Regions from separate parts of the Acidovorax sp. GW835-FHT14G06 genome, predicted to be linked through region 2. Evidence: predicted binding sites of a transcription regulator. Region 2 holds the regulator's gene; each other region holds the start of a gene.
What was found. The regulator sigma-54, encoded in region 2, starts transcription at its own class of promoters, with help from an activator protein. The targets are predictions, from matches to a motif close to TGGCANGNAANCTGCTTT.
Positions count from the first base shown of each region.

Region 1: the regulator sigma-54 is predicted to act here: its motif matches at 3,136-3,153, upstream of AC1Q64_RS12010 (TorF family putative porin).
Region 3: the regulator sigma-54 is predicted to act here: its motif matches at 4,283-4,300, upstream of AC1Q64_RS18530 (transglutaminase family protein).
Region 4: the regulator sigma-54 is predicted to act here: its motif matches at 4,325-4,342, upstream of AC1Q64_RS22060 (CmpA/NrtA family ABC transporter substrate-binding protein).

Region 1 is NZ_JBXAGA010000006.1:91,418-99,009, reverse strand. Features, by position in the region: gene AC1Q64_RS12025 (amidohydrolase family protein) at 1-707, shown strand, start outside; gene AC1Q64_RS12020 (MarR family winged helix-turn-helix transcriptional regulator) at 750-1,247, opposite strand; gene AC1Q64_RS12015 (YifB family Mg chelatase-like AAA ATPase) at 1,431-2,975, opposite strand; gene AC1Q64_RS12010 (TorF family putative porin) at 3,190-3,900, shown strand; gene glnK (P-II family nitrogen regulator) at 3,944-4,282, shown strand; gene amt (ammonium transporter) at 4,319-5,860, shown strand; gene glcE (glycolate oxidase subunit GlcE) at 6,118-7,245, shown strand; gene AC1Q64_RS11990 (YoaK family protein) at 7,287-7,592, shown strand, end outside.
Region 2 is NZ_JBXAGA010000009.1:16,467-24,058, forward strand. Features, by position in the region: gene argS (arginine--tRNA ligase) at 1-1,608, shown strand, start outside; gene AC1Q64_RS16575 (SPOR domain-containing protein) at 1,624-2,280, shown strand; gene AC1Q64_RS16580 (thiol:disulfide interchange protein DsbA/DsbL) at 2,373-3,029, shown strand; gene lptA (lipopolysaccharide transport periplasmic protein LptA) at 3,137-3,796, shown strand; gene lptB (LPS export ABC transporter ATP-binding protein) at 3,808-4,605, shown strand; gene AC1Q64_RS16595 (RNA polymerase factor sigma-54) at 4,778-6,379, shown strand; gene AC1Q64_RS16600 (glutaredoxin domain-containing protein) at 6,441-6,920, opposite strand; gene AC1Q64_RS16605 (acyl-CoA thioesterase) at 7,162-7,592, shown strand, end outside.
Region 3 is NZ_JBXAGA010000010.1:130,490-138,081, reverse strand. Features, by position in the region: gene nadA (quinolinate synthase NadA) at 1-571, opposite strand, end outside; gene nadC (carboxylating nicotinate-nucleotide diphosphorylase) at 568-1,416, opposite strand; gene panB (3-methyl-2-oxobutanoate hydroxymethyltransferase) at 1,595-2,476, shown strand; gene panC (pantoate--beta-alanine ligase) at 2,513-3,358, shown strand; gene AC1Q64_RS18535 (alpha/beta fold hydrolase) at 3,429-4,151, opposite strand; gene AC1Q64_RS18530 (transglutaminase family protein) at 4,313-7,592, shown strand, end outside.
Region 4 is NZ_JBXAGA010000015.1:54,040-61,631, reverse strand. Features, by position in the region: gene AC1Q64_RS22075 (Ig-like domain-containing protein) at 1-1,719, opposite strand, end outside; gene AC1Q64_RS22070 (branched-chain amino acid ABC transporter substrate-binding protein) at 1,972-3,132, opposite strand; gene AC1Q64_RS22065 (ANTAR domain-containing response regulator) at 3,389-4,015, shown strand; gene AC1Q64_RS22060 (CmpA/NrtA family ABC transporter substrate-binding protein) at 4,540-5,784, shown strand; gene ntrB (nitrate ABC transporter permease) at 5,848-6,810, shown strand; gene AC1Q64_RS22050 (ABC transporter ATP-binding protein) at 6,807-7,592, shown strand, end outside.

The sequences.
Region 1 (7,592 bases), on a different contig from region 2:
TGATGTTCACCGTGGACGCCGAGTCCAAGATGGGCCGCCGCCGCATCCCCAACGAAGAGATCGCCGAGGCCGCCAAGGCCAACAGCGACATGATGACGGCCTTCGCCAGCATCGACCCCCACAAGGGCAAGATGGGTGCGCGCGAAGCCCGCCGCCTGATCGAGGAGTTCGGCATCAAGGGCTTCAAGTTCCATCCCACGGTGCAGGCCTACCACCCCTACGACAAGATGGCTTGGCCCATCTACGAGGTGATCGCCGAATACGGCATGCCCGCCATCTTCCACACCGGCCACAGCGGCATCGGCAGCGGCATGCGCTGCGGCGGCGGCCTGCGGCTGGAGTACAGCAACCCGATGCACCTGGACGATGTGGCCATCGACTTCCCCGACATGCAGATCGTGATGGCCCACCCCAGCTTTCCGTGGCAGGACGAGGCGCTGTCGGTTGCCACGCACAAGCCCAATGTCTGGATCGACCTGTCGGGCTGGAGTCCCAAGTATTTTCCGAAGCAGCTGGTGCAGTACGCCAACACGCTGCTGAAGGACCGCGTGCTGTTCGGCAGCGACTATCCGCTGATCACCCCCGAGCGCTGGATGAAGGACTTCCAGGAAGCGGGCTTCAAGCCCGAGGTGATGCCCGGCATCCTGAAGGGCAATGCGGTGCGCTTGCTGGGGCTGGACAAGGGCCCGGCAGCGCCGGCCGCCTGATACGCATCCAGGCCTCTTGTGGCCGGCTGAGCGGCCGCTGGATCAGTCGTAGACTTTTTGCAGCAGCCGGATCAGCGTCTTGCGCTCGGCCGCCGTCAGGCGGTTGGTGGCGTCTTCTTCCAGTTGCGCGGCCGTCTGCTCGGCCTGCGCCGTCAGTTCCACCCCGGCGGGCGTCAGGTGCACGCCCATGGCGCGCCCATCGCTCGGGTGCGGGCGCCGCTCGATCAGGCCGCGCCGTTCCAGCGCCGCAATCAAGCCCACCATGTTGGGCGGCAACACGCTGAGCGTGGCGCACAGCTGGCGTGAGGTGATGCCCGGGTTGTGCGCCACCAGCGACAGCACCGAGAAATCCACCACCTTCAGGTCGTACACGGCCATGCGTTCCATGAACACGGCAATGATGGACAGCGCCGCGCGCCGCGTGTTGTAGCCCACCAGCGTGCGCAAAAAGCCGGTGTCCACGGGCTCGTTGGCGGGGGCTGCGGTGTCTGTGGGGGCGGGGACCGACGGGGATTTCTTGGGGGAGCGGACGCTGGACATGGGGGGAGATTGTGCCGGGCGCCCGGGCCCACGCGACCGGCGTGACGCGCCCCGAAGGCGCGGAGCGCCCCCTTTTTGATCAAAATCAGCCACAGGCGCCGGTTGTATATGCGTCTGATGCTATCAATTTGATATCAATCGCTGTCAACGCAGCAGAATTCCCTGCATAGCAGCAGGCGCCTCTCACACCGGGCTGCGCAGCACGCGGCGGTATTGCACGGCCTCGGCCACATGGCTGACCTCGGTGGTGGGCGCGCCCGCCAGGTCGGCGATGGTGCGCGCCACCTTCAGCGCCCGGTGCGTGCTGCGGGCCGACCAGCCCAGGCGCGCGGCGGCGGTGTTGAGGAACTTGGCGGCGGCATCGTCCAGGTGCAGGTGGGCGTCGATCTCCTGTCCCTGCAGCGCCTGGTTGGTGGTGCCCTGGCGCGCGATGGCCTTGGAGCGGGCCTGCTCCACCCGGGCACGGATGCTGGCGGTGGACTCGCCCGCAGCCGCCTTGACCAGCTGCTCTGCGGGCAGTGCGGGCACCTCCACATGCAGGTCGATACGGTCCAGCAGCGGTCCGCTGAGCTTGGCCTGGTAGCGGTGTACCTGGTCGGGCGTGCAGCGGCAGGCCCGCTGCGTGGAGCCCAGAAAGCCGCAGGGGCACGGGTTCATGGCTGCGATCATCTGGAACCGGGCCGGAAACTCCGCGCGTTGCGCTGCCCTCGCGATGGTGATGTGGCCGGTTTCCAGCGGCTCGCGCAGGGCCTCCAGTGCGGCGCGGGGAAATTCAGGCAGTTCATCGAGGAACAGAACGCCCTGGTGGGCCAGCGAAATCTCGCCCGGCCGTGGTGGCGAGCCACCGCCCACCAGCGCGACCGCACTGGCCGTGTGGTGGGGCTGGCCGGTGGGTCGCACGCCAAAGGCCTCCGGGCGAAAGCGGCCGGCCAGGCTGGCCACGGCAGCGCTCTCCAGGGCTTCTTCCACCGTCATCGCGGGTAGCAGCCCGGCAAAACGCTGCGCCAGCATCGACTTGCCCGAGCCCGGCGGCCCGGCCATCAGCACGCTGTGGCCGCCGGCCGCTGCAATCTCCAGCGCGCGCTTGGCACCCGCCTGGCCCTTCACGTCGGCCATGTCGGGCCCGGTGGTGCTGGCGGCCAGCGCGGTGGCCTGCAGGCGGGTCCAGCCGTCGTTGGCCACGTCGGCATCGCCACCGGCCGTGCTGCCGGGTGGCAGGAACGCCCGCACCACATCCAGCAGGTGGCGCGCACGCACGACGCGCGCGGCGGGCACCAGGGCGGCCTCTTCGGCGCTGCCGGGCGGCAGCACCAGCTGGGCGTCGATCTGCTGCGTCTGCAGCGCGAGGCTGGTGGCCAGCGCGCCGCGCACGGGGCGCAGCTCGCCGGACAGCGACAGCTCGCCTGCAAACTCGTAGCCTGCCAGGCGGCTGGCGTCCACCTGACCGCTGGCGGCGAGGATGCCCAGCGCAATCGGCAGATCGAAGCGGCCCGAGTCCTTGGGTAGGTCGGCGGGGGCAAGGTTGACGGTGATGCGCTTGTTCGACGGGAACTCCAGCCCCGCGTTCTGCAGCGCGGAGCGCACGCGCTCGCGGGCTTCTTTCACCTCCACCTCGGCCAGCCCGACCAGCGTGAAGCTGGGCAAACCGTTGGCCAGATGCACTTCGACGGTGACTGCAGGCGCCTGCAGCCCCAGAAGGGCGCGGCTTTGCACCAAAGCAAGACTCATGAAGCGATTTCTCCCCAGATGGGTGCGTTTTGTGGTTTTTTAGCGCGACCCGTTGGGTGTCTGCACCAGTTGGGTGCAACATGCCGGACGCGGTCACCGCCACTGTACTGGGGATTGTTGTAACGCAACGCAACCGTGCAGCGCGCCGTGCACCTTGGTGTGGCACGGTCCGTGCTTAAAGCGCTTGTCCCTACTTTGTCCAACCGGAGGAAACATGACCCGCGCCATCATCAAGACCCTGGGCGTTGCCCTTGTTGCAACCCTTCCCATGCTGGCCAGCGCCCAGCTCACCGCCAACGTCAGCCTGACCACGAACTACAAGTTCCGTGGCCAGGACCAGGACACGTCCAAGGTCAAGGCCGTCAAGCCCGCACTGCAAGGCGGCTTTGACTACACCTTCGGTGAAACCGGCTTCTACGTGGGCAACTGGAACTCCAGCGTCAACTGGCTGACCGGCAACTCGCTCGAATCCGACATCTACGGCGGCTACAAGTTCAAGGCCGGTGACGTGGACCTGGACGTGGGCCTGCTGACCTACATCTACCCCGGCAACAGCGCGGGCAACACCACCGAAGTCTATGGCGCTGCCACCTTCGGCCCCGTGACGGCCAAGTACTCGCACACCCTGTCCAAGGACTACTTTGCCTACGCAGGTCCTGGCATGAAGGGCCGCAACACCGGCTACCTGAACCTGGCGTTTGCCCAGGAAGTGGCCCCCAGCACCACGCTGAAGGCGTCGGTCGGCTTCACCCGCTTTGGTGGTGACATCACGGCCCCCAACTTCATGGACTACAGCCTGGGCGGTTCGTACGACTTCGGCGGCGGCGTGTCCCTCGGCGCTGCCGTGGTTGGCGCCACCAAGAAGGCCTTCTACGGCCCGGTCAACAAGTCGCGCGTGATCGTCACGCTCACCAAAACCCTGTAAGTCTCAATGGGCGCCGGTGGCGCCCATTCCGGAGGAACTGAAAATGAAAATGGTGACAGCCATCATCAAGCCCTTCAAGCTCGACGAAGTGCGCGAAGCGCTCTCCGACATCGGCGTGCAAGGCATCACGGTGACCGAAGTCAAGGGCTTTGGCCGCCAAAAGGGCCACACCGAGCTGTACCGCGGTGCAGAGTACGTGGTGGACTTTCTTCCCAAGGTCAAGATCGAGGCCGCCGTGGCCGACGACCTGGTGGACCGCGTGATCGAGTCCATCGAGACCGCAGCTCGCACCGGCAAGATCGGTGACGGCAAGATTTTCGTGACCCACCTGGAGCAGGTGGTGCGCATCCGCACTGGCGAAACCGGCAAGGAAGCCCTGTAAGGGCGAGGCCGCATCCCATACAAGAAGAGAAACGCCATGAAAAAACTGCTTGCTTCCTTCATTCTGGGGCTGAGTCTGCTATCCGGCGGATCGGCTGTCCTCGCCCAGGCGCCCGCCACGGCAGAGGCCTCGGCACCCGCTGCGGCTGCACCAGCGGCTGAAGCCCCTGCTGCCGCTGCGGCTGCACCGGCTGCTGCTGCCGCCGCTGCGCCTGCAGCGCCCGCCGCAGAAGCGCCTGCTCCTGTCCCCAACAAGGGTGACACCGCGTGGATGATGACCTCCACCATCCTCGTGATCCTGATGGTCCTGCCCGGCCTGGCGCTGTTCTACGGTGGCCTGGTGCGCAGCAAGAACATGCTGTCCGTGCTGATGCAGGTGATGGTCACGTTCTCCCTGATCGTGGTGCTGTGGTTCATCTACGGCTACAGCCTGGCCTTCACCGAAGGCGGTGCCTTCATCGGTGGTTTCGACCGGCTGTTCATGAAGGGCATCTGGGACAACGCCGCAGGCACGTTTGCCAACGCGGCCACGTTCAGCAAGGGTGTCGTGATTCCGGAAGTGGTGTTTGCCGCCTTCCAGGCCACGTTCGCCGGCATCACCTGCGCCCTGATCGTCGGTGCGTTCGCAGAGCGCATCAAGTTCAGCGCCGTCATGCTGTTCATGGTCCTGTGGTTCACGTTCAGCTACCTGCCGATCGCCCACATGGTGTGGTTCTGGATGGGTCCTGATGCCTACGCCTCCAAGGAAGTGGCCGACGCCATGACCAGCAAGGCCGGCCAGATCTGGCAGTGGGGTGCTCTGGACTTCGCTGGCGGTACCGTGGTGCACATCAACGCCGCTGTGGCGGGCCTGGTGGGTGCGTTCATGGTGGGCAAGCGCATTGGTTACGGCAAGGAAGCCATGGCGCCTCACAGCCTGACGCTGACCATGGTCGGTGCCTCGCTGCTGTGGGTGGGCTGGTTCGGTTTCAACGCCGGCTCTGCCCTGGAAGCCAACGGTTTTGCAGCCCTGGCCTTCATCAACACGCTGGTGGCTACCGCTGCTGCCGTGCTGGCATGGTGCATGGGTGAAGCGCTGATGCGCGGCAAGGCTTCGATGCTGGGTGCAGCGTCGGGTGCCGTGGCGGGCCTGGTGGCCATCACGCCGGCTGCAGGCAACGTCGGTATCGGCGGTGCGCTGGTCATCGGTCTGGTGGGTGGTTTTGCCTGCCTGTGGGGTGTCAACGGCCTCAAGAAGCTGCTGGGTGCGGACGACTCGCTCGACGTGTTCGGCGTGCACGGCATCGGCGGTATCGTGGGTGCCCTGCTGACCGGCGTTTTCAACGCCCCTGGTCTGGGTGGCCCTGGCTACGTGGCCGACTGGGTGACCGCCACCATGGTGACCTCTGCCGACTACTCCATCGCTGCCCAGGTGTGGACACAGGCCAAGGCCGTGCTGCTGACCATCGTGTGGTCGGGCGTGGTGTCCTTCGTGGCCTACAAGGTGGTTGACCTGACGGTGGGCCTGCGTGTCTCGGAAGAAGACGAACGCGAAGGTCTGGACATCACCTCGCACGGCGAAACGGCGTACAACCGCTGATCGCTCTGCGCCCTACGCGCTGCGGTGTCTGGTGGCACCGTGGCGTCGCAATAAGAACAAGCGAGTTACTCCTCTGGTTACTTCAGCCCGCCGACCACCGGCGGGCTTTTTTCGTACCGGTGGGTGACGCGTGTAGGACTGGCGCGCCAGGGGATAAAAGACCCCAGGGCATCCGCCAGTCCTTTGCATGTCCGCTGTTCAAAAAATTCACGCCTCCTGTATGCCATGCGGCCGACCGCTGCCGCTACGATGCACGGATGGACTTTTCCCTTGCCCCGATCACTGAGCGCGTGCGCGCTGCCGCCGCCGACCAGACCCCGTTGCGCATCCGTGGCGGGGGCACCAAGGACTTCCATGGCCTGGCGCTGCACGGCGAAGTGCTGGACACCCGGGTACTGCGCGGCATCGTGAGCTATGAGCCCAGCGAGCTGGTCGTCACCGTGCGGGCCGGCACCCCGCTGGCCGAGCTGGAAGCCGCGCTGGCCGAACAAGGCCAGTGCCTGCCTTTTGAACCCCCGCATTTCGCCAAGACCGCTTCGGACGCCGCCACGGTGGGCGGCATGGTGGCAGCCGGCCTGTCGGGCCCGGCCCGCGCCAGCGTGGGGGCGGTGCGTGACTACCTGCTGGGGGTGACCCTGCTCAACGGCAAGGCCGAGCTGCTCACCTTTGGCGGCCAGGTCATGAAGAACGTGGCGGGCTACGACGTTGCGCGCCTGATGGCCGGTGCCTGGGGCACGCTGGGCCTGCTGACCGAGGTCAGCCTCAAGGTGCTGCCCGTGGCGCCCGGCGAGGCCACGCTGCGGTTTGACGGCATCAACCAGGCCGACGCCTTGCGCAAGCTGCACGCCTGGGGCGGCCAGCCATTGCCACTCAACGCCAGCTGCTGGGTGCAAGACGGTAGCGTGGGCACGCTGTATGTGCGCCTGCGCGGCGCCGTGGCGGCGGTCGAGGCCGCCTGCAAGTCGATGGGCGGCACGCGCATGGACAACGCCACGGTGGCCGCCGACTGGACAGCCTGCCGCGAGCAGACCCTGCCCTGGTTCACTGCGCGCGCTGGGCAGCCCGGCCACGCCCTGTGGCGCCTGTCGGTGCCTGCCACCGCACCGGTGCTGGCCTTGCCGGGCGGCGTGCAGCCGCTGGTGGAATGGCATGGCGCGCTGCGCTGGGTGCAGGCGCCCGAGTCCGCAGGCGACGCCCTGCGCGAAGCCGCCCGGGCAGTGGGGGGGAGTGCTTCTGTTTTTATAGCTGCTGAGGCAAATAAATCCAGCGCTAGCGGCTCTTTTGACTTGCAATCCAAGGCGCTGGAGCAAATCCACACCCGCCTCAAGCACAGCTTTGACCCGGTGGGCATCTTCAATCCCGGCCGCATGGCGCGGGCCTGGTAGGCAAGGCAACCCCCCTCAGAGTCACAGCCGCTACCCTGGTCATGCGACGCCTTTTTCACCTCACCGGACACCACCGCACAGTTGCGAGCAACCAGGTGCTGGGCCTGCTGCTGGCGTTCAACGCTGGCGCGGTCAACGCGGGCGGCTTTTTGGTGGTGCACCTGTACACCTCGCACATGACCGGTTTTTTGTCCTCGCTGGCCGACAACCTGGTGCTGGGCCAGATGAAGCTGGTGCTGGGGGCCTTGGGCGCGTTGTGGGCTTTCATGTCGGGCGCAGGCACCACCGCCATCATGATCAATTGGGCGCGCCAGCGCAGGCTGCGCAGCACCTACGCGCTGCCGCTG
Region 2 (7,592 bases):
GCGGCCCATGGCGACTTCGCCTGCACCGCAGCCATGCAACTGGCCAAGCCCCTCAAGCTCAACCCGCGCGCACTGGGAGAGCAGCTCAAGACCGCACTCGAAGCCACGCCTGCCTTTCAGCGCTGGGTGTCCGCCATCGAAATCGCGGGCCCTGGCTTTCTGAACATCCGCCTCCAACCCGCCGCCAAGCAGGAAGTGGTGCGTGAGGTGCTGGCTGCGGGCGAGCGCTTTGGTTACCAGGCCAGCAATGGCCAGCAGGTGCTGGTCGAGTTCGTGTCGGCCAACCCCACGGGCCCGCTGCACGTGGGCCACGGCCGCCAGGCCGCGCTGGGCGATGCCATCTGCAACCTGTTCAGCACCCAGGGCTGGAAGGTGCACCGCGAGTTCTATTACAACGACGCGGGCGTGCAGATCGACACTCTGACCAAGAGCACGCAGCTGCGCGCCAAGGGTTTCAAGCCCGGAGACGACTGCTGGCCTACCGACAGCGACAACCCGCTGGCCAAGAACTTCTACAACGGTGACTACATCGCCGACATTGCCGAGGCCTTCAAGGCCAAGGCCACCGTCAAGGCCGACGACCGCGAGTTCACGGCCAATGGCGATGTGGAGGATTACGACAATATCCGCCAGTTTGCGGTGGCCTACCTGCGCAACGAGCAAGACAAGGACCTGCAGGCGTTCAACCTGCACTTTGATGAGTACTACCTGGAATCGAGCCTGTACACCAGCGGCCGCGTCGAGGCTGCCGTGAACAAGCTCGTGGCCAACGGCAAGACGTATGAGCAAGACGGCGCGCTGTGGCTCAAGAGCACCGACTACGGCGACGACAAGGACCGCGTCATGCGCAAGCAGGACGGCACGTTCACCTACTTCGTGCCCGACGTGGCCTACCACATTGCCAAGTGGGAGCGCGGCTTCACCAAGGTCGTCAACATCCAGGGCACGGACCACCACGGCACCATCGCCCGCGTGCGCGCCGGCCTGCAGGCGGCCGATGTGGGCATTCCGCAGGGCTACCCCGACTACGTGCTGCACACCATGGTGCGGGTGGTCAAGGGCGGCGAAGAGGTCAAGATCAGCAAGCGTGCGGGCAGCTACGTCACGCTGCGCGACCTGATCGAGTGGACCAGCAAGGATGCGGTGCGCTTTTTCCTGCTCAGCCGCAAGCCCGACACCGAGTACACCTTCGACGTGGATCTGGCCGTGGCCCAGAACAACGACAACCCGGTGTACTACGTGCAGTACGCGCATGCGCGCATCCAGTCGGTGCTGCGCGCCTGGCAAGAGGCGGGCGGTGGTGATGTGGCTTCGCTCAAGGATGTGGACCTGTCCGCGCTGGAGGGCCCTCAGGCCCAGGCGCTGATGCTGCAGCTGGCCAAGTACCCCGAGATGCTGACCGCCGCCGCAGATGGCGAGGCGCCGCACGATGTGACGTTCTACCTGCGCGACCTGGCCGCCAGTTACCACAGCTATTACGATGCCGAGCGCATCCTGGTGGATGACGAGGCGGTGAAGAAGGCGCGCCTGGCGCTGGTCGCCGCCACCGCCCAGGTATTGCACAATGGCCTGGCCGTGCTGGGCGTGTCGGCCCCAGCCAGAATGTAAGCAGTTACTACCAATATGAAAAAGCAACAGACGGGCGGGACCATTGTCGGCTTCATCGTCGGGGTCATTGTGGGCCTGGGCGCGGCGCTGGCCGTGGCCGTGTATGTGACCAAGGTGCCGGTGCCCTTCCTGAACAAGGGCAATGGTCGGGGGGCAGACATGGACGCAGCCGAATCCCAGAAGAACAAGAACTGGGATCCGAACTCGCCGCTGTATGGCAAGAATCCGGCACGTCCTGCCGCGCCACCGGTTGCAGCCGCCGCATCGTCTCCTGCATCGGCACCTGCCCCCGAGGTGCGCGCTGCCGCCTCAGCGGCCAAGCCTGCAGCGAGCAAGCCAGAGGCCAAAGCCGACGCCAAGGCCGAGAGCAAGGCAGGCGCCGATCCGCTGGGCGATCTGGCCGTGGCCAAGGCAGCGGCCAAGGGCAGTGTGGACCCGTTTGACTACTTCGTGCAGGCGGGCGCCTTCCGCACCCAGGCCGACGCAGACGCCCAGCGCGCCAAGCTGGCCATGCTGGGCTGGGAGGCCCGCGTGAGCGAGCGTGAGCAAAATGGCCGTGCGGTCTTCCGGGTGCGCATCGGCCCCTTCACCAAGCGTGACGATGCCGAGGTGCTCAAGGAAAAGCTCGATGGCGCCGGGCTGGAGTCGGCGCTGGTGCGCGTGCAGCGCTGACAGGCCTGCCAAAACGGCGTCAACGCCAGGGCTGAACTTTTTGTAAAGGGATGTCTCACATCCCCCATACCTGAACCAGGAGAGTCTTTGTCATGAAACGCCGTGAGTTTTCTTTGTCCGCCGCGTCGGCGGTTGCCGCTTCTGCCCTGACGCTGCCAGTGGCCAACCCCGCCATGGCGCAAGCCCGCCAGTTCAAGGAGGGCAAGGACTTCAAGCGGCTGGACAAGCCCGTCGCCCCCGATGCCCCCGCTGGCAAGGTCGATGTGATCGAGTTCTTCTGGTACAGCTGTCCCCACTGCAACGCCTTTGAGCCCACGCTGGACGCCTGGGTCAAGGCCGCGCCCAAGGACCTCTCCATCCGCCGCGTGCCCGTGGCGTTCAACGCCAGCTTTGTGCCCCAGCAAAAGCTGTACTACACACTCGAAGGCATGGGCAAGCTCGACGCGCTGCACGCCAAGGTATTCCGCGCCATCCATGTGGAGAAGGCCAAGCTCGCCAAGGACGACGAAATCCTGGCCTGGGTGACCCAGCAGGGCGTGGATGCCGCCAAGTTCAAGGAAGTCTATGGTTCCTTCAGCGTGGCCAACCAGGTGCGTCGCGCCTCGCAGCTGCAAGATTCGTATGGCGTCGAAGGCGTGCCGTCCATGGGCGTGGCGGGCAAGTACTACACCGACGGCACGATGGCTGGCAGCATGCAGACGGTGCTGCAAGTGGTCGAATACCTGGCGGCCACGGCGCGCAAAGCCTGACAAGGTGCCGACTCTGTCGGCAAGCTGTTCCAAAAGCCCGCTGATGCGGGCTTTTTTTCGGGGTGGGTACTATCGGGTGGCTACAATCATTGCAAGATTCGTGCCCTATGACCCACCGCCTACTCCCCCTCCTGTTGCTCGCAGCCCTGACCGGTCTTGCGGGTATGGCACACGCCGAAAAGGCCGACCGTGCCAAGCCCATGAACATCGAGGCCGACGCCCTGCGCCACGATGAACTCAAGCAGACCAGCGTGTTCTCGGGCCGCGTGGTGATGACCAAAGGCACCATCGTGTTGCGCGGTGCGCGGCTGGATGTGCGCCAGGACGCCGACGGTTACCAATACGGCGTGGTCACGGCCGAGGCGGGCAAACGGGCGTTTTTCCGCCAAAAGCGCGACACCGTAGCTGGAGTGCCAGACGAGTTCATCGAAGGCGAGAGCGAGGTCATCGAGTACGACGGCAAAGCCGACAACGTGCGCTTCATCACCCGCGCCGAACTCCGCCGCTACCGTGGGTCGGTACTGAACGACGAGATCACCGGTGCCGTGATCGTCTATAACAACCTCACCGACGTGTTCACGGTGGACGGCCAGAGGGCACCAGCGTCGTCTGCTGCCGCAGGCGACACGCCAGCGTCCGGTGGCCGCGTGCGTGCCGTGCTGGCGCCCAAAGACCCGCCGTCCGGCGCGGCGGCCCCAGCCGCAGTGCCTGACGCGCCCGCACCGGCGCTGCGCCCCAGCAACAGCCTTGGCGGCGGCGCCAAGTGAGCGGGCCCGCTGTGAGTACTGGTCCTGATACCCGGGCTGATAACCGCCTGGGGCCCGATTCCCAGTCGGGCAGCCGCCTGGAGGTTCAGCACCTGGCCAAGTCCTATGGCAGCCGCAAGGTCGTCAAGGATGTGTCGCTGGTGGTGCAAAAAGGCGAGGTCGTGGGGCTGCTGGGCCCCAACGGCGCGGGCAAGACCACGTCCTTCTACATGATCGTGGGCCTGGTGCGCAGCGATGCGGGCGACATCCGTATCGACGGCCACTCGGTGGCCCACATGCCCATCCACCGCCGCTCACGGCTGGGGCTGTCGTACCTGCCGCAGGAAGCCTCCATTTTCCGCAAGCTCACCGTCGAAGAAAACGTGCGTGCAGTGCTGGAGCTGCAGCGTGCCGACGACGGCCAGCCGCTGACGCGCGACGCCATCGAGGAGCGCCTGACGGCCCTGTTGCAAGAGCTGCGTGTGGACCACCTGCGTGCATCGCCTGCCCTGGCCTTGTCCGGTGGCGAGCGCCGCCGCGTCGAGATCGCCCGCGCCCTCGCCACCCAGCCGCGCTTTATCCTGCTGGACGAGCCCTTTGCGGGCATTGACCCCATCGCCGTGATCGAGATCCAGCGCATCATCGGCTTCCTCAAGGCACGCGGCATTGGTGTGCTGATCACCGACCACAACGTGCGCGAGACGCTGGGCATCTGCGACCACGCCTTCATCATCAGCGACGGCCGCGTGCTGGCGCAGGGCACCCCCTCCGAGATCGTGGACAACGCCGAAGTGCGCCGTGTGTACCTCGGCGAACACTTCAGGATGTAGACATGGCCCCCACGCTTGTCACTTTGTGTACTGCGCTGCCTCCTGAGGGGGCTTTCGCGCCTTGGGGCGGCCCGGCGGCGCAGCACTGTGCCCCCACGCTCCCCGCTGCGCGTGGTTCGCTGCCCCCCAAGGGGGCTTTCGCGCCTTGGGGCGGCCCGGCGGCGCTCAATCAATGAAGCCTGGACTCTCGCTGCGCGTCTCGCAGCACCTTGCATTGACCCCCCAGCTCCAGCAGTCCATCCGGCTGCTGCAGTTGTCCACGCTCGAACTCTCGCAGGAAGTCGAGCAGATGCTCGACGAAAACCCGTTCCTCGAACGCAATGCCGACGAAGCACCGCGCGAGGAGTTTGGTCTGGAAGCCGCCGATACGCCCGCGCAGGCCGACGACTACGGTGCCGATGATGCTATGTTTTCAGGAGCTGTCAGTGCAAACAGTACCAGCACTGAGAGCCAAAACGAGGCTGAAATCCCCGGTGGAGGCGCCGACGAGCCCGACTGGAGCGGCGACGGCACCGTTGAGATGGCGCCCAACGACGCCGAGTGGGGCGGCGACGCCCCGGCACGCACCCGCAACGATGCGGAAGGCGACGGGGCCGACGCTACCGAGCTGGCCCGCTCGCAAGAATCGCTCACCGCCTTTCTGCACCGCCAGGCGCTGTCGCTGCGGCTGTCTGAAGTGGACACGGCCGCGCTGCGTTTTCTCATCGAATCGCTGAACGACGATGGCTACCTCGAAGAGCCGCTCGAAGAGCTGGCCATCAGCCTGGCCGGGCCCGACGATCTGGAGCAGATTGAGGAGCTGGTGCACCGCTTCACCGTGGCCCAGCGGCTTCTGCAAAGCCTGGAGCCTGTGGGCGTGGGCGCGCGCAACCTGGCCGAATGCCTGACGCTGCAGCTCACGGCCCTGGCCGCCGACGAAGACAGCGATGCCGACCCGGACACGGTGCGTACAGCACTCTCGATCTGCCAGCAGCCGCTGGAGATGCTGGCCCGCCGCGACATCCGTCGCCTGACGCTGCTGTGCAGCGAAGGCGGCGCCAGCGGCGAAGAGCGCACGCGTGCCGCCATGGCGCTGATCGCACGGCTGGAGCCCCGCCCCGGCCGCCGCTTTGCCGATGTAGAGCGCAACATCATCATCCCCGACGTCATCGTGCGCAAAGCCGGGCGTGCCAATGGGCACAGCGGGCAGCACAACTTCATCGTGCAGCTCAACCCCGACGTGATGCCGCGCCTGCGCGTGCACGACATCTACGCTGGCGCACTGCGCGGCCACAAGGGCGGCGAGGGACATCAGGGCATGCAGCAGCGCCTGCAGGAGGCGCGATGGTTCATCAAGAACATCCAGCAGCGCTTTGACACCATCCTGCGCGTCTCGCGCGCCATCGTCGAGCGGCAGAAGAACTTCTTCACCCACGGCGAACTGGCCATGCGCCCGCTGGTGCTGCGCGACATCGCCGACGAGCTGGGCCTGCACGAGTCCACCATCAGCCGCGTGACCACCGCCAAGTACATGGCCACACCGATTGGCACCTACGAGCTCAAATATTTCTTTGGCTCGGGTCTGGGCACCGAGACCGGCGGCAATGCATCGAGCACCGCCGTGCGCGCGCTCATCAAGCAGTTCGTGTCTGCCGAAAACCCCGCCAAGCCGCTGTCCGACAGCCAGATTGCCGAGATGCTCAAGGAGCAGGGCATCGAGTGCGCACGCCGCACGGTGGCCAAGTACCGCGAGGCGCTCAAGATCGCGCCGGCCAATCTGCGCAAGGCGTTGTAGTGCTCAACGCATTGAAGAGCATAAGCCTCCCTCAACGCCCTGAACGCAGGATGCTGACGGATTACTTGCGCGCCATGAATACCGCGTCATACGCCTGGGGTGTGAACCCGGCGATTTTCTGGCCGTTGGTCAGCAAGACTGGCACACCTCTGGCACCCAGTTGCTTGAACGCAGCCTTGCCAGAAGGCGTGTCGATGTCCAACTCCCGGTAGGCGATGCCCTTGTTAGTCAGATAGGCCTTGGCCGCCTTGCAGTAACCGCACCAGGTGGCCATATAAAGCACCACATCGCCTCGTGCGATTGCGACCTGTGGGGTGTCGGGGGTTGCTGCTTGGGGAGTGGAGGCCGCGCCTGGCACCACGCTGACTGGCAGGTTTTCCAGCTTCATCGTTTTCTCTACGGCTCCAGTCACCGGTGGCTGGTCGCTGTAGACCACCCTGCCGTCTACTCCCACTGATTTGTAGAGTGTTTGAGCGTTGGCAGCCAGAGGCATCACTGCCAGCGCCAGGGTGGTCAGCAGGGTCCGAACAAAAAGGCGCATGAGGGGGCTCCGGTAAAATCCACTGCCCGAGAGCATACGAGACAGTGGCGCCCGGCTCACAGGACTCGTGCGCAACACCCCCATGCAGCGGCACGGGCGCCACGGTGTGGATGGGCTGGTGACCCCCGCGTGCTTCTCATCGGGTGCCTGGAAGGCAGACATTGTCTGTCGCGCAATGCGCTATGTCCGCCGTTGGTACCCGTCCCCCCGCTTCCTGTTTTGCCCTACCACTTTCCGCCCCATGGCCCGCATCGTCTTCGACCTTCCCGCGCACTTCGGTTTTGCCACCGAACTGCAGATCTACATCAGCCACGTCAACCAGGGCGGGCATCTGGACAACGCCCAGCTGCTCAGCCTGGTGTCCGAAGCGCGCGTGCGCTTTTTCCAGTCCCTGGGCTACCCTGAGGCCGATGTGGGCGGGCTGTCCATCGTGGTGGGCGACATCGTGGCGCAGTACAAGTCCGAAGGTTTTCATGGCGAGACCATGCGCGTGGAGATGGCGCCTGCGGACTTCAACCGCTATGGGTTTGACCTGGTCTTTTGCATGACCGAGAAGGCCTCAGGCCGCGAGGTGGCGCGCGGCAAGATTGGCATCGTCTTCATCGGCAAGGCCAGCCGCAAGGTCGCCCCGATCCCTGACTCCATCCGCCAGTTGCTGCTGGCCCGCGCGGG
Region 3 (7,592 bases), on a different contig from region 2:
TCTTCTGGCCTGCGGCCTTGAGGGCGCTCACAATGTCGAGCGCACAGCTCGATGTGACGAGCCAGTCCGCGCGCGCCTTCACGGCCGCGCTGGTGTTGGCATAGACGACCACGGTGCGGTCGGGGTGCTGGTCGCAGAACGCGCTGAATTCGTCGATGGGGCAGCCCAGGTCCAGCGAGCAGGTGGCGTCCAGGTCGGGCATGAGCACGGTCTTTTCCGGGCTCAGGATCTTGGCCGTTTCGCCCATGAACCGCACGCCGCTCACCACCAGGGTCTGCGCCGCGTGGTCGCGGCCAAAGCGGGCCATCTCCAGCGAGTCGCTCACCAGACCACCGGTTTCCTCGGCCAGGTCCTGCAGGTCCGGGTGCACGTAGTAGTGCGACACCATGACCGCATTCTTTTCTTTCAGCAGGCGGCGGATCTTGTCCTTGAGCGCGGCACGCTCTGCCTGCGAAGGCTCGGGCGGCACGCGGGCCCAGGCGTGTTTGGTGGAGCAGACGGCGCCTTCCTGGGCATCCAGCGGCTGCTCGTACTCCACATCGATGCGGTTCAACACGGCGGTGGTGGTCATGACAGTTCCTGCAGTCGCATGGAGAAATCGGTGGCCTTCACGTCCTTGGTCAGCGTGCCGATGGAGATGCGGTCCACCCCCGTCTCGGCCAATTCGCGCAGGCCGTCGAGCGTGACACCGCCCGAGATTTCCAGAATCGCACGGCCCGCGTTGATGCGCACGGCATCGCGCAGCTGGGCCAAGGGCATGTTGTCCAGCAGCACCATCTTGGCGCCCGCATCCAGCGCCTCGGCCAGCTGCTCCAGGGTTTCCACTTCGATCTCGATGAACTTTGCCTGTGACGCCACCTTGTCGGCCGCGCGCAGCACGGCGGTCACGCCACCTGCGGCGGCAATGTGGTTCTCTTTGATCAGCACCGCATCGTGCAGGCCAATGCGGTGGTTGGTGCCGCCGCCCACGCGCACGGCGTATTTCTGCGCCAGGCGCAGGCCGGGAATGGTCTTGCGCGTGTCCACAATGTGGGCGCGGGTGCCAGCCACCACATCCACATAGGTACGGGTTTTGGTGGCCACGGCCGACAGCAGTTGCAGGAAGTTGAGCGCCGTGCGCTCGGCGCTGAGCAGCGCGCGGGCATTGCCTTCAATCTCCAGCACCACCTGGTCGGGGGCGCAGCGCTGGCCTTCGGCCACATGCCAGGTGATCTGCACCGTGGGGTCGAGGGCGCGCAGCGCGGCCTCGGCCCAGGGGGCGCCGCAGATCACGGCGGCTTCGCGCGCCAGGATGCGCGCGCGGGCGCGGCGGGCGGGGTCGATCAGGCCGGCGGTGAGGTCGCCGGTGCCCACGTCTTCGGCCAGGGCGCGCGCCACATCGGCCTGGGCCAGGGCCTTCACTTCGGTATCGCTCATGGGGGTCTTTGCGGGGGAATGTGCGGAATATGTCGCAGCTGTCATGGGCCGCGAGCATACCGGGAACGCAAAGGCCACTGTGCCAGCGCAGGCCCCTGGGGCCCGTGCAGGAAACCAATAAGTACACCCAGTATTGGTCGCATAGACTCGCGGCAATTTTTTGGCTCCACCGCGCTACATGACCGCCACCAGCCCTGTTTCTGCCACGCCCTACGGCACGCTGCCGCCTGCATCGCCCCTGCCCCAGCGCCGCCCCGTGAGCCTGCCGCGCCTGGCACAGATGCGCGCAGCGGGCGAGAAGATCACCATGCTCACCGCCTACGACGCCACCTTTGCGGCCGTGGCTGATGCGGCGGGGGTGGAATGCATTCTGGTGGGCGATTCGCTGGGCATGGTGTGCCAGGGCCTGCCCAGCACGGTGGGTGTGACGCTGGACACCATGGCCTACCACACAGCCAGCGTGGCGCGCGGCCTGCACCGCGTGCAGGGCACCGCCTGGCTGGTGGCCGACCTGCCCTATGGCACCTACGCCGAAAGCCGCGAACAAGCACTGCGCAGCGCCTGCGTGCTGATGCAGGCGGGTGCGCACATGGTCAAGCTCGAAGGTGGCGGCTGGACGGCGGCCACGGTCGAATTCCTGGTGCAGCGCGGCGTGCCCGTGTGCGCCCACCTGGGCCTGACGCCGCAGACGGTGCACGCGCTGGGTGGCTACCGCGTGCAAGGCAAAACCGACGACGCGGCCCGCACCCTGCGCAAGGAGGCGCACGAACTGCAGGACGCAGGTGCCGCCATGCTGGTGCTAGAGATGGTGCCCGCCGTGCTGGCCGCCGACCTGACGGCTGAGCTGCCGCACTGCCACACCATCGGCATCGGCGCGGGCAACGGCACAGCCGGCCAGGTGCTGGTGTTGCACGACATGCTGGGCATGAACCTGGGGAAGATGCCGAAGTTCGTGCACAACTTCATGCAGGACGCAGGCAGCGTGCGCGGCGCCATGGAGGCGTATGTGCAGGCCGTGAAGCAAGGGCGTTTCCCGGACAACGCTGTGCACGCCTGGTGAGCCTTTTTCCTCTCTCCTTCTGACCCCTCCGACCCCATGCTGATTGCCCGCTCCGTTGCCGACCTGCGCCAAGCCCTGGCCCCCTACCGCCGCCCTGCGTTTGTGCCCACCATGGGCAACCTGCATGAGGGGCACATTGCCCTGGTGCGCCAGGCCAAGCCCCTGGGCGATGTGACCGTGGCCAGCATCTTTGTGAACCGCCTGCAGTTTTTGCCGCACGAGGACTTTGACAGCTACCCGCGCACCTGGGAGGCCGACCGCGCCCAGTTGCAGGCCGCCGGTTGTGATGTACTGTTTGCACCGCGCGAGACGGACCTGTACCCCGAACCCCAGACCTTCAAGGTGCACCCCGACCCGGTGCTGGCCGACATGCTGGAAGGACACTTTCGCCCCGGCTTTTTTGTGGGCGTGAGCACGGTGGTGATGAAACTGTTTGCCTGCGTGCTGGGCCAGACCGGCGGCACAGCGGTGTTTGGCAAGAAGGACTACCAGCAGCTCATGGTGATCCGCCACATGGTGCGGCAGTTTGCGCTGCCCATCGACATCGTGGCGGGCGAGACCTGCCGCGCGGCCGATGGGCTGGCGCTGAGCTCGCGCAACGGCTACCTGGGCCTGGAAGAACGGCAGGAGGCCGTGGCCCTGTCACAGGCCTTGCAGCGGCTGGCGCGGCAGTGGCCGGGCACCGCCCCCAGCGACCGCAGCCTTCTGGAGACACTGGCCTTGGACGCTCTGCGCGCGCGGGGCTGGGCGCCCGACTACCTCACGGTGCGCCGCCGGGCCGACCTGTTGCCCGCCACGGCCGAAGATGCCGCAGGCACGCTAGTGGCGCTGGGTGCTGCACGGCTGGGCAGCACGCGGCTGATTGACAACCTGGAGTTCTGATTAGCTACTATTTTCATAGCTACTCAGGCATATTCCACTAACGCTTCCGGCCAAAAACTCTTCAATTTATTCAAATCCATCCGTTGCGGGCCAGCCACTGCACCAGCAAGCGGGTCACCACCTCGGGCTGCTCCATGGTCAGCATGTGGCCGCTGTCGGGCAGCAGGTGGTGTTCGGCGCCTGGCACCAGCGCCACGATCTCTGCAGAACATTCGGGCGGCGTGAGCTGGTCGGCCGCACCACACACCACCAGCACGGGGCAGGCCACCTGCGGCAGATGCACCCGCGCATCGGGCCGATGGATCACGGCGCGGTTCTGGCGCACCAGGTGGTCGGGGCCCGCGTCCAGTACAAAGTCCAGGTAGGCCTGCACCAGGTCCGCCTTGGCGGCGTTCACGGGGTGGAAGGCCAGGGCCACGTTGGGCTCGATGACCTCGCGCATGCGGCCCTGTTCAAACAGCTCGATGGCGCCTTCACGCAGGGCGCGCATGTCGGGCGTCTCGGGCCGCGCGGTGGTGCCCAGCAGCGCCAGCCCTGCCACACGCTGCGGCGCCTGGCGCGCGGCCTCCATGGCGATCATCCCGCCCATCGACGCACCCGCCAGCACCAGCGGCCCCGCGTGCTGTGCCAGCAGGCGTGCGGCAAAGTCTTCGATGCTGTGCAGGTTCACATCCTGGTGGGCGGTGGCGACCTCGGGGCGCAGCGCGGCGGGCAGCAGCGGCAGCACGCCGCGCCACATGCGTTCATCGGCGGCCAGGCCCGGCAGGAGCAGTAGTTGGGGGGAATGGGACATGGGTGAATCAGGGCATCACCAAGTTGGTGCGCGATAAGCCAAAGAGAGACAACCCCAGCAGCGGGGTACGGACCGCACATTGTGAACAGCCGATGACCGCTTGTCACCGCCCCCGGAATAGTTGCCCGCGATGGCTCGGGACTTGCTAGCATGGCCTGCATATGCCCATCCACGCCGCGCTCCACCACGTCACGCATTACCAATACGACCGGCTGGTAGGCCTCGGGCCGCAGACCATACGATTGCGGCCCGCGCCCCACTGCCGCAGTAACGTCATTTCGTATTCGCTCAAGGTCGAGCCTGCGCAGCACTTCATCAACTGGCAGCAGGACCCGTTTGCCAACTACCAGGCGCGGCTGGTCTTCCCCGAGAAGACGCGCGAGTTCAAGGTCACGGTGGACCTGGTGGTGGAGATGGCGGTGTACAACCCCTTCGACTTCTTCCTGGAGCCCGAGGCCGAGAACATCCCGTTCAACTACAGCAGCGATGTGCAGCAGGAGCTGGCACCGTACCTGGCCACCGACCCGATGACACCGCTGGTGCAGGCCTATCTGGACAAGGTGGACCGCAGCAAGCAGCGCACCATCGATTTCCTGGTCAAGCTCAACCAGCAGGTCTCGCAAGACATCCGCTACCTGATCCGCATGGAACCCGGCGTGCAGACGCCCGAGGAGACGCTGCAAAAAGCCAGCGGCTCGTGCCGCGACTCGGGCTGGCTGCTGGTGCAGCTGCTGCGCCACCTGGGGCTGGCGGCGCGGTTTGTGTCGGGCTACCTGATCCAGCTCACACCCGACGTGAAGGCGCTCGATGGCCCCAGCGGCACCGACCACGACTTCACCGACCTGCACGCCTGGTGCGAGGTCTACCTGCCCGGCGCGGGCTGGATCGGCCTCGATGCCACCAGCGGCCTGATGGCGGGCGAGGGCCATATCCCGCTGGCCTGCACACCCCAACCCTCGGGCGCCGCGCCGATTGAAGGCGGCGTGGACAAGGCCGAGGTGGAGTTCAGCCATGAGATGCGCGTGATGCGCATCTTTGAATCGCCCCGCGTGACCAAGCCCTACACCGAAGACCAGTGGCAGGCCGTGCTGGCGCTGGGCGAGCGGGTGGACGCCGACCTGGTGGCGGGCGATGTGCGCCTGACCATGGGCGGCGAGCCCACCTTTGTGGCCGTGGGCGACCGCGACGCGCCGGAGTGGAACACCGATGCCCTGGGCCCCACCAAACGCGGCTTTGCCACCGAACTCACGCACAAGCTGCGCGCCGAATATGGCCAGGGCGGCTTCCTGCACTTTGGCCAGGGCAAGTGGTACCCGGGCGAGCAGCTGCCGCGCTGGGCCCTGTCCATCTGCTGGCGCGCCGACGGCCAGCCCGCGTGGCAGAACCCCGCGCTGTTTGCCGACGAGCGTGACCCATCCCACTACACCAGCGCCGACGCCGAACGTTTTGTGCGCCACCTCACGCGCAAGCTGGGCGTGACGGACCGCTACATCCAGCCCGGTTATGAAGACACCTTCTACTACCTGTGGCGCGAGCGGCGCCTGCCGGTCAACGTGGACCCGTTTGACGCGCGTCTGGACGATGAGCTGGAGCGCGCACGCCTGCGCCGCGTTTTCGAGCAAAAGCTCGACAGCGTGGTGGGCTATGTGCTGCCGCTGCAGGCAGGCGAAGGCGCAGGCACGCTGGCGGGCAGCGTGTGGAGCACCGGGCCGTGGTTCTTCCGCGACGACCGCATGCTGCTCATCCCCGGCGATTCGCCCATGGGCTACCGCCTGCCGCTGGACGCCTTGCCCTGGGTGAAGGCGTCGGACACCGAGCACCTGATCCCGCAAGACCCGACCGCGCCCCAAAGCCCGCTGGCCGCTGCCACCACGCTGCGGGCGCGGTATTCCGTGCCATCCGGCCCGGTCACCGGCGACCGCGACCTGCCCTACCTGGCGGGCGCCACCGCACCGGGCGAGGCACGCCGCATGGCGCAAGGTACGGCTGGCGGCGACCACGCGCGCCAGGCCGGGCAGCCCGACCCGCATGCGGGCATGCAGCCACCGGGCAAGTTCCAGTCGGCCGCAGGCCTGTCGCGCACAGCGCTGTGCGTGGAGGTGCGCGACCCACGCCGCGCCAGCGGCCCCAAGGCCGAGAAGGTGGGTGAAAAGTACGGAGTGCTCTATGTCTTCATGCCGCCGCTGGCGCGCCTGGAGGATTACCTGGACCTGCTGGCCGCCATCGAGGCCACGGCCGAAGAGCTGGGCATGAAGATCGTGCTGGAAGGCTACCCGCCCCCGCGCGACGCACGCCTGAAGGTGCTGGCGGTTACGCCCGACCCGGGTGTGATCGAGGTGAACATCCACCCCGCCAGCCACTGGAAGGAGCTGGTGCAGCACACCGAGTTTCTGTACAACGCGGCGTGGGAGACGCGCCTGTCGGCCGAGAAGTTCATGACCGATGGCCGCCACACTGGCACCGGCGGCGGCAACCACTTTGTGATGGGCGGCGCCACACCGGCCGACTCGCCCTTCTTGCGCAAGCCCGAGCTGCTGGCCAGCCTGTTGCTGTACTGGCACAACCACCCGAGTCTGAGCTATCTGTTCAGCGGCCTGTTCATCGGCCCCACCAGCCAGTCGCCGCGCGTGGACGAGGCGCGCAACGACCAGTTGTACGAACTGGAGATCGCGCTGCGCGAGATCGAAACCAACCGTGCGGTCTACGGCCAGGGCATGCCGCCCTGGCTGGTGGACCGCACGCTGCGCAACATCCTGGTGGATGTGACCGGAAACACGCACCGCAGCGAATTCAGCATCGACAAGATGTTCTCGCCCGACAGCAGCACCGGCCGCCTGGGCCTGCTGGAGCTGCGCGCGTTCGAGATGCCGCCCCACGCCCACATGAGCGTGGTGCAGCAGCTGCTGCTGCGCGCCCTGATCGCCCGCTTCTGGAAGACGCCCTACCGCGCGCCCGCCGCCCGCTGGGGCACCGAGCTGCACGACCGCTGGATGCTGCCCACGTTCATCCAGCAGGACATGCACGACGTCGTGGCCGAGATGAACGCCGCAGGCTACGCGTTTGACGCGGCCTGGTTTGCGCCGCAGTTCGAGTTCCGCTTCCCCATGGTCGGCACCGTCCAATCGATGGGTGTGGAGCTGACCCTGCGCAACGCGCTGGAGCCCTGGCATGTGATGGGCGAGGAAGGCTCAGCCGGAGGCACCGTGCGCTATGTGGACTCGTCGCTGGAGCGCATCGAGGTGCGCGTGACGGGCATGAACGAAAGCCGCCATGTGGTCACCGTCAACGGCCAGCCGCTGCCCCTGCAAGGCACGGGCACGACCGGCGAGTTTGTGGCGGGTGTGCGCTACAAGGCCTGGAACCCGCCCTCGGCCCTGCACCCCACCATTGGCGCCCACGCACCGCTCACGTTCGACATCGTGGACACCTGGATGAACCGCT
Region 4 (7,592 bases), on a different contig from region 2:
GCCGGCATTGCCAGCGGCATCGGTCACGCCGGTGTTGTCCAGCGTGATGACGTTGCTCGCGGCGGTGACGCCATTGCTGGGAGTGAACGTGGCCGTCCAGGTGGTGCCGCCGTTGCTGGAGCTGACGCTGCCCAGGGTGCCGTTGGCGATGGTCAGGTCGGCGTTGGTGAAGCCGGTTACCGCCTCGCTGAACGTGAAGGTGGCGGTGGCGGTTTCGCCGACGCGCAGCGCGGTGTCGTTCAGCGAGATCGTGGCCGTGGGCCGCTGCGTGTCGATGGTGAAGTTGTTGGAGTTGGTGGACCCGATGCCGGCGTTCGACGTGGCCACGCTGGTCACGCCGGTCATGTCCACGTTGATCACGTTGGTCGTGTCGGTGACACCCGCTGTAGGGGTGTAGGTGGCCGTCCAGGTGACGCCGCCGTCGCTGGAGCTGACGCTGCCGAGTGTGCCGTTCGGGACGGTCAGGTCGGCGTTGGTGAACCCGGTCACCGCCTCGCTGAACGTGAAGGTCACCGCGGAGGTCTCGCCGACCCGCAGTGCGTTGTCCGCCACCACCACGGTGGCGGTGGGGGCAGCGACGGCAGGCGAGATGTCGATGTCGTCCAACTCTGGCGAAGAGATGAAGCTGAACGACATGCGAAGCTCGTCGATATTGTCGAACGCTGATCCAAAAGTCAGCAGGCCGTAGTTACCGCCCCCCGTGGAACCAACCTGGGTGTAGGTGATGTTGCCCGCGCTGTCGCTTGACGCGAGGTCGACACTCTCGGCGCTGACGACTTGCACGCCGTCACGCCACCCGGTGATGGTCAGCGTGTCGCTGCCACCGATCAACGATCCCAGCATGAAGGAGTTCAGATCGAAGTTCGTACCGCCAGACTTGAACGAAAAGTCGGTGACCGCGCTGCCATCAAAGTTCAGAAGCAGTGCACGATCACTCGCTCCCCCGTCGAGGTTGAGATTCGACGCCTGATCCGACGCACTGGCGGTCGCAAAGCCTGAGACTCCGTTCGACGTGAACGTCCAGTTGGGCCCAACCGTGAAGGTGGCCGAGTCGGTCTGGATTAGCAGGCCGACGCTATCGAAATTTTCATCCGCGACCGCCAACAATCCGGGATACGCCAACAGGGCTGCGTGCCGAAAACCAATGTCTGCGACTTGAGCGCTGCTACGAACGTCGAGCTCCCATGAACCACCCCGAGCAGTTGCACCTACCGGATGGCTGGACGCCCCTACAGGACACCGGGTGAGCTCGGACCAACGTTGAACATAAGTCGCCCCAATCTCTCCCTGCCCCACAGCACACCCATACAACAGCACACTTCCATTTGGGGTCAGTGCGCTTCCAAGCCGCAGCAAGTCATCGCTCCGGCTCTCAAGTTCACGGATCGTCAATGCGCAAGACCCCAGATCAAGCATCCCCGGACGACCGTGAGTGACTACATGCACTGCTTCCAACATGCCAGTTCGGCCCGCCAAGTGGCCCACCATCTGGGCCAATCCGTCACGGGTAGGGTCAAGCAATACCCACTCCACGTCATGCCGTAACGAGTGCACCAGCAGATCGCTCGCGTCCACATTTCCGCCAATGAACACTATCTCACTAGCGTGCACCAGGCCGACATTTGAAGGCGGTTCGTGGGGAGGCTTGCAGAAATCCACAGGCTGCGGCAAGCCAGCCGTCTGGAGGACAGGGGGAACAGTGACTTGGATAGAGGACATAGGCTTCCTTTGGCACCCCACTTCGCAGCCCGCGCAAACCATACGGGAACCTCGATAGTGGAACGCACTGAACGACGTTTCGAGAATTTCAAAACAGTCTAGCCCAAGGCCTTCGCCAAGATACAGATCAACATACAGCCAGCATACAAGTGGCAGAGAGAGTTTCCTATGTGAGTGCCACAGTGCAGTCACCTACCACTGGTTAGGCGGTGAGCCGCCGTACATATGGCTCACGCACCACCAAGAGCCAACCTACCAGCGGTCCGACCGCATGCGCAACTCCCAGTTGCCGCTGCGTAGCTCGTACACACCCACGGCACCGTAGCGCTGCTCGCCCTTCTCATCCCAGGTCATGGTGCCAATCACCGGGGCATAGCCGTTGATGCTGTGCAGGGCCTTGGTGATTTCCTTGGGGTCGGCGGACTTGGCTTTCTGGATGGCTGCTGAGAGCACATACGTGCTGTCGTAGCTGTAGTGGCCGCCATAGGCAGGAGGCTTCTTGAAGGCGGCGATGTACTTTTCCAGGAAGGGCTTGCCGGTGGTGAACTCCTTGGCTTCCAGCACTGGCGAGGTGGCGTACAGCCCCTGCACGATGCCTGCGCCCTTGGTCATGTCGGTGGTCTTGATGGTGTCGCCACCCAGCAGGCTGACCTTGGTGTGGTCTACCTTCTTGAGCGCTTCGAGCAGCGCCAGGGCCTGGAAGTCGTTGAGGGTAGAAACAATCACCTCCACGTTGGCGGCCTTGAGTTCACCGGCCAGCTCGTCGAAGGCCACGGTCTTGTCGTCGAACGACTTGCGCACCACCACTTCCTTTTTCTCGGCCTTGAGCTGTTCGGCAGCGCCATCGGCCAGGCCCTTGCCGTAAGGGGTACCGTCGTCCAGCGCGGCGTAGCGGTTGGCGCCCAGCTGCGTGGCCGCAAAGGAGCCGATGGCGCGCGCCTGCAAGGTGTCGTTGGCCACCATGCGGAACGTGGTGGGGAACCCGAGCTGCGTGAACTTGGGATTGGTGGAGATGGCGATTTGTGGAATGTCCTTGGCGGCGTAGATGGGGGCGGTCTCAATGCTCACGCCCGAGTTGAGGTGGCCCACCACGGCTACCACGCCCGCATCCACCAGCTGCTGGGCGACCGCCTTGCCGGTGGTGGCGTCGGCCTTGTCATCCACGGACACGACCTCCAAGGTCACGCGCTTGCCGTCCACGGTGTAGCCGGACTTGTTGAGTTCCTCCACCGCCAGCTTCACGCCATTGAGCAGATCCTGCCCCAAGGCGCCCAGCGGGCCGCTCAAAGGCTGTGCAACACCAATTTTGATGGTGTCCGGCACCTTGCCGCATCCGGTCAGGAGTGCAGCAGTCGCCACTGCGGTCAAGGCCAGGCTGGCCGAGAAGCGGCGCCGGTTCATGTGCTTGTTCATGCAAAAAACTCCATTTCAGTGTGTCTGTGTGACCAGATGTATATGCGACGCCCCGCAGGGTGAGCTACCGGGTATGCCCTTCCACAGTGTCAGTATTAGCAACTTTCAGGCCCCGCAAGGGGGGCCAGGGCCCCGAGGCGTGGCGGGCCTGGGGCAGGGTTCCCCTTGAGTGAAGTCCCATCGCAGCGGCCTTCCGCGGCCGTGCACCACCTCGGCGCACCAATTTGTGGCGTAAAAATTGCTTATGCTCACCGCTATGAATGAGGCTTTGCGCATCGTGGTGGTTGCCCCGGACCTGGCAGTCGCCGACCCTGACGACGAACACGCCGTCGAGCAGGCGGAACGGTCGCGGGCGCTGCGCATCGGGCTGCTGGAGAACAACTTCAACCTGGTGGCCACGCTGCCCGCCGACGTGTTTCTGAGCGAGCGCATTGCCCAGCTGCAGCCCGACCTGATCATCGTGGACGCCGAGAGCGAGGCCCGCGACGCGCTGGAGCACGTGGTGATGGCCACACGCGACGAGCGCCGCCCCATCGTGATGTTCACCAACGATGAAGACACCTCGCACGTGAAGGACGCGGTGGCGGCCGGTGTGTCTGCCTACATCGTGGCGGGTTTGGCACCGCAGCGCATCCGCCCCATTCTGGACGTGGCCATGGCCCGCTTCCAACACGAACAAGCCCTGCGCGCCGAGCTGGCAGACGCCAAGACCGAACTGCGCGACCGCAAGACCATCGACCGCGCCAAGGGCCTGCTCATGCAGCGCCAGGGCCTGACCGAACAGGCCGCCTATGAAAAGCTGCGCAAGACGGCCATGGACAAGGGCCTGAAGCTCGTGGACGTGGCCCAGCGCATGCTGGACGTGATGGATCTGCTGGGGTAGGGGCAGCGAATCCCCCCTGAGCGGCTGCGCCGCTTCCCCCTTCTCTCGAATCGCTACGCGATTCGGGAAGGGGCGAGGGGCTCCCCGATGCACTGCGGGGCGGACCTTGGCTTGCCATCACTCGCCTAGGCCGCGCCCAAGGCTACAGTCCCTCTCCAAATGGTGCGTCGCACAAAGGCGGTGCGATCACCATCCTCACACGAATACCATTCCTACTGCAAGCCCCGCAAGCTTCTAGCGCTTATTGATCAAGCGCAGACAGCTATTCATTCCATAGCAACCAACGCTCCAATATGGCGCAGCGCGCGCTGGCACGCGCTTTGCATTGCACAGTGCAAGACCAATGCAGGTCTGACCACTGACAGCACTGACCCAACGGCGGGCCGGTGCTGGCAAGGAGCCCCGGACCCGTTCCAGGCTCCACCCAGGACAAAGGCGTCCCCACCCGCTCCCGGCATTGCTTTGATGCAGCCAGGCGCGGTGTGAGGACGCCTTTTTGTTTTTCACGCCACCAGGGATGCCCCATGACCGATCTGTTGAAAACCAGCCTCAACCGCCGCACCGTGCTGCAGGCCGCCACCGTGGGCGCTGTGGGTGTGAGCCCCGCGCTGCGCGCACTCGTCCACGCAGCGGGCTCAGACGCCCCCGAGAAGAAGGAAGTCAAGATTGGCTTCATCCCGCTGACCGACTGCGCCAGCGTGGTCATGGCGTCGGTGCTGGGCTTTGACAAGAAATACGGCGTGACCATCGTCCCCAACAAGGAAGCCAGCTGGGCCGGCGTGCGTGACAAGCTGGTGAACGGTGAACTGGACTTTGCCCACGTACTGTACGGCCTGGTCTACGGAGTGCACCTGGGCACCGCCGGCCCCAAGAAGGACATGGCCGTGCTGATGAACCTGAACAACAACGGCCAGGCCATCACGCTCTCCAAAGCCCTGGCCGACAAGGGCGCGGTGGATGGCCCGTCCCTGGCCAAGCTCATGGCCAGCGAGAAGCGTGAATACACATTTGCGGGCACCTTCCCCACCGGCACCCACGCGATGTGGATGCACTACTGGCTGGCAGCGGCGGGCATCAACCCGCTGTCGGGTGCCAAGCTCATCACCGTGCCCCCGCCGCAGATGGTGGCCAACATGCGCGTGGGCAACATGGACGGCTTTTGTGTGGGCGAGCCCTGGAACCACCGCGCCATCATGGATGGCATCGGCATCACGGCCAACACCACGCAGGACATCTGGAAGGACCACCCCGAAAAGGTGCTGGGCACCACGGCCGAGTTCGTCAAGAAGTACCCCAACACTACGCGCGCCGTGATGATGGCCGTGCTCGAAGCCAGCCAGTGGATCGACGCCAGCCTGTCCAACAAGATGAAGATGGCCGAAACCGTGGCCGGCAAGGCGTATGTGAACACGGGCGTGGATGCCATCAACCAGCGCATCCTGGGCCGCTACCAGAATGGTCTGGGCAAGACCTGGGACGACCCCAACCACATGAAGTTCTTCAACGATGGCGCGGTGAACTTCCCCTACCTCTCGGACGGCATGTGGTTCCTCACCCAGCACAAGCGCTGGGGCCTGCTCAAGACCCACCCCGACTACCTGGCCGTGGCCAAGGAGGTCAACCAGGTGGACCTGTACAAGTCGGTGGCCAGCGCCATGAAGATCAATGTACCCAAGGATGTGCTGCGCACCAGCAAGTTCATCGACGGCGTGGTGTGGGATGGCAAGGACCCCGCCAAGTACGCCGACGGCTTCAAGATCAAGGCCTGACGGCAGCCCTGCCCCAGCGCCCTCCCGGCCACCCCGCAAGCAAGCCCTGCACAGGAGAAAACCATGGTCAGTGCCGTCTTTCACTCCCCGTTGGATGCAGCCCCCGTGGCCGCACAGAATGCTATGAATACTGTAGCTGCAAGCGCAACATCCACTAGCGCAAGAAGCCAAAAGGCTGCAACATCTGCCCCCAAGTCACCCGCTGCGCCCACCAGCGTGGCCACTGGCCGCGACTGGTCCGCCCTCTCGCGCAGCTTCTGGCTGGCCGTGCTGCCGCCGCTGTGTGGCCTGGGCCTGCTCGTCGGCCTGTGGGCGGTGGTCTCCACCACCACGGGCGGCAGCATCCCCAGCCCCAAGGACACCTGGCTGCAGGCGCTGGAGGTGTTCAGCAACCCCTTCTACCGCAACGGCCCCAACGACCAGGGAGTGGGCTGGAACGTGCTGATGAGCCTGCAGCGCGTGGCCATCGGCTTCGGCATGGCGGCGCTGGTGGGCATCCCCGCGGGGTTTGTGATCGGACGCTTCAACTTCCTGTCGCGCATGTTCAATCCGCTCATCAGCCTGCTGCGCCCCGTGTCGCCGCTGGCGTGGCTGCCGATCGGTCTGCTGGTCTTCAAGGGCGCCAACCCGGCGGCCATCTGGACCATCTTCATCTGCTCCATCTGGCCCATGATCATCAACACCGCCGTGGGTGTGCAGCGCGTACCGCAGGACTACATGAACGTGGCCCGCGTGCTCAACCTGAGCGAATGGAAGATCGCCACCAAGATCCTGTTCCCCGCCGTGCTGCCCTACATGCTGACCGGCGTGCGCCTGGCCGTGGGCACCGCGTGGCTGGTGATCGTGGCGGCAGAGATGCTGACCGGCGGCGTGGGCATCGGCTTCTGGGTGTGGGACGAGTGGAACAACCTCAACGTCAAGAACATCATCATCGCGATCTTCGTGATCGGCATCGTCGGGCTGCTGCTGGAGTTTGCACTCATCAAGCTGGCCACCGCATTTACGTTTGAAGAGGTGAAAGCATGAACACGACAGCTCCATCCACCCACCCTTCCATGAGCACCAAGTTCATCGAGATCCACGGCGTCGAGCAGACCTTCAAGACGGCCAAGGGCCTGTTCCCGGCGCTTCGCGACATCCACCTGACGATTGCCAAGGGCGAGTTCGTGGCGCTCATCGGCCACTCGGGCTGTGGCAAGTCCACGCTGCTCAACCTGATCGCAGGCCTGACCACGCCCACCAACGGTGCGCTGCTGTGCGCCAACAAGGAGATCAAGGGCCCCGGACCAGAGCGTGCGGTGGTGTTCCAGAACCATTCGCTGCTGCCCTGGCTCACCTGCTTTGACAACATCTACCTGGCGGTGGAGCGCGTGTTTGGTGGCAAGGAAACCAAGGCCCAGCTCAAGGCACGCACCGACGCCGCGCTGGCCCTGGTGGGCCTCACGCCCGCCGGGCAAAAACGGCCCGGCGAAATATCTGGCGGCATGAAGCAGCGCGTAGGGATTGCGCGTGCTTTGAGCATGGAACCTCAGGTGCTACTGATGGACGAGCCGTTTGGCGCATTGGACGCGTTGACCCGCGCCAAGCTGCAGGACGAGTTGCTGGAGATCGTGGCGCGCACCCAGAGCACCGTGGTCATGGTGACCCACGACGTGGACGAGGCCGTGCTGCTGTCCGACAAGATCGTGATGATGACCAATGGCCCTGCTGCCACGATTGGCGAGGTGCTGACCGTGGACTTGCCCCGCCCCCGCAAGCGCGTGGAGCTGGCCGAGGACCCGCAGTATGTGCACTACCGCAAGGCAGTG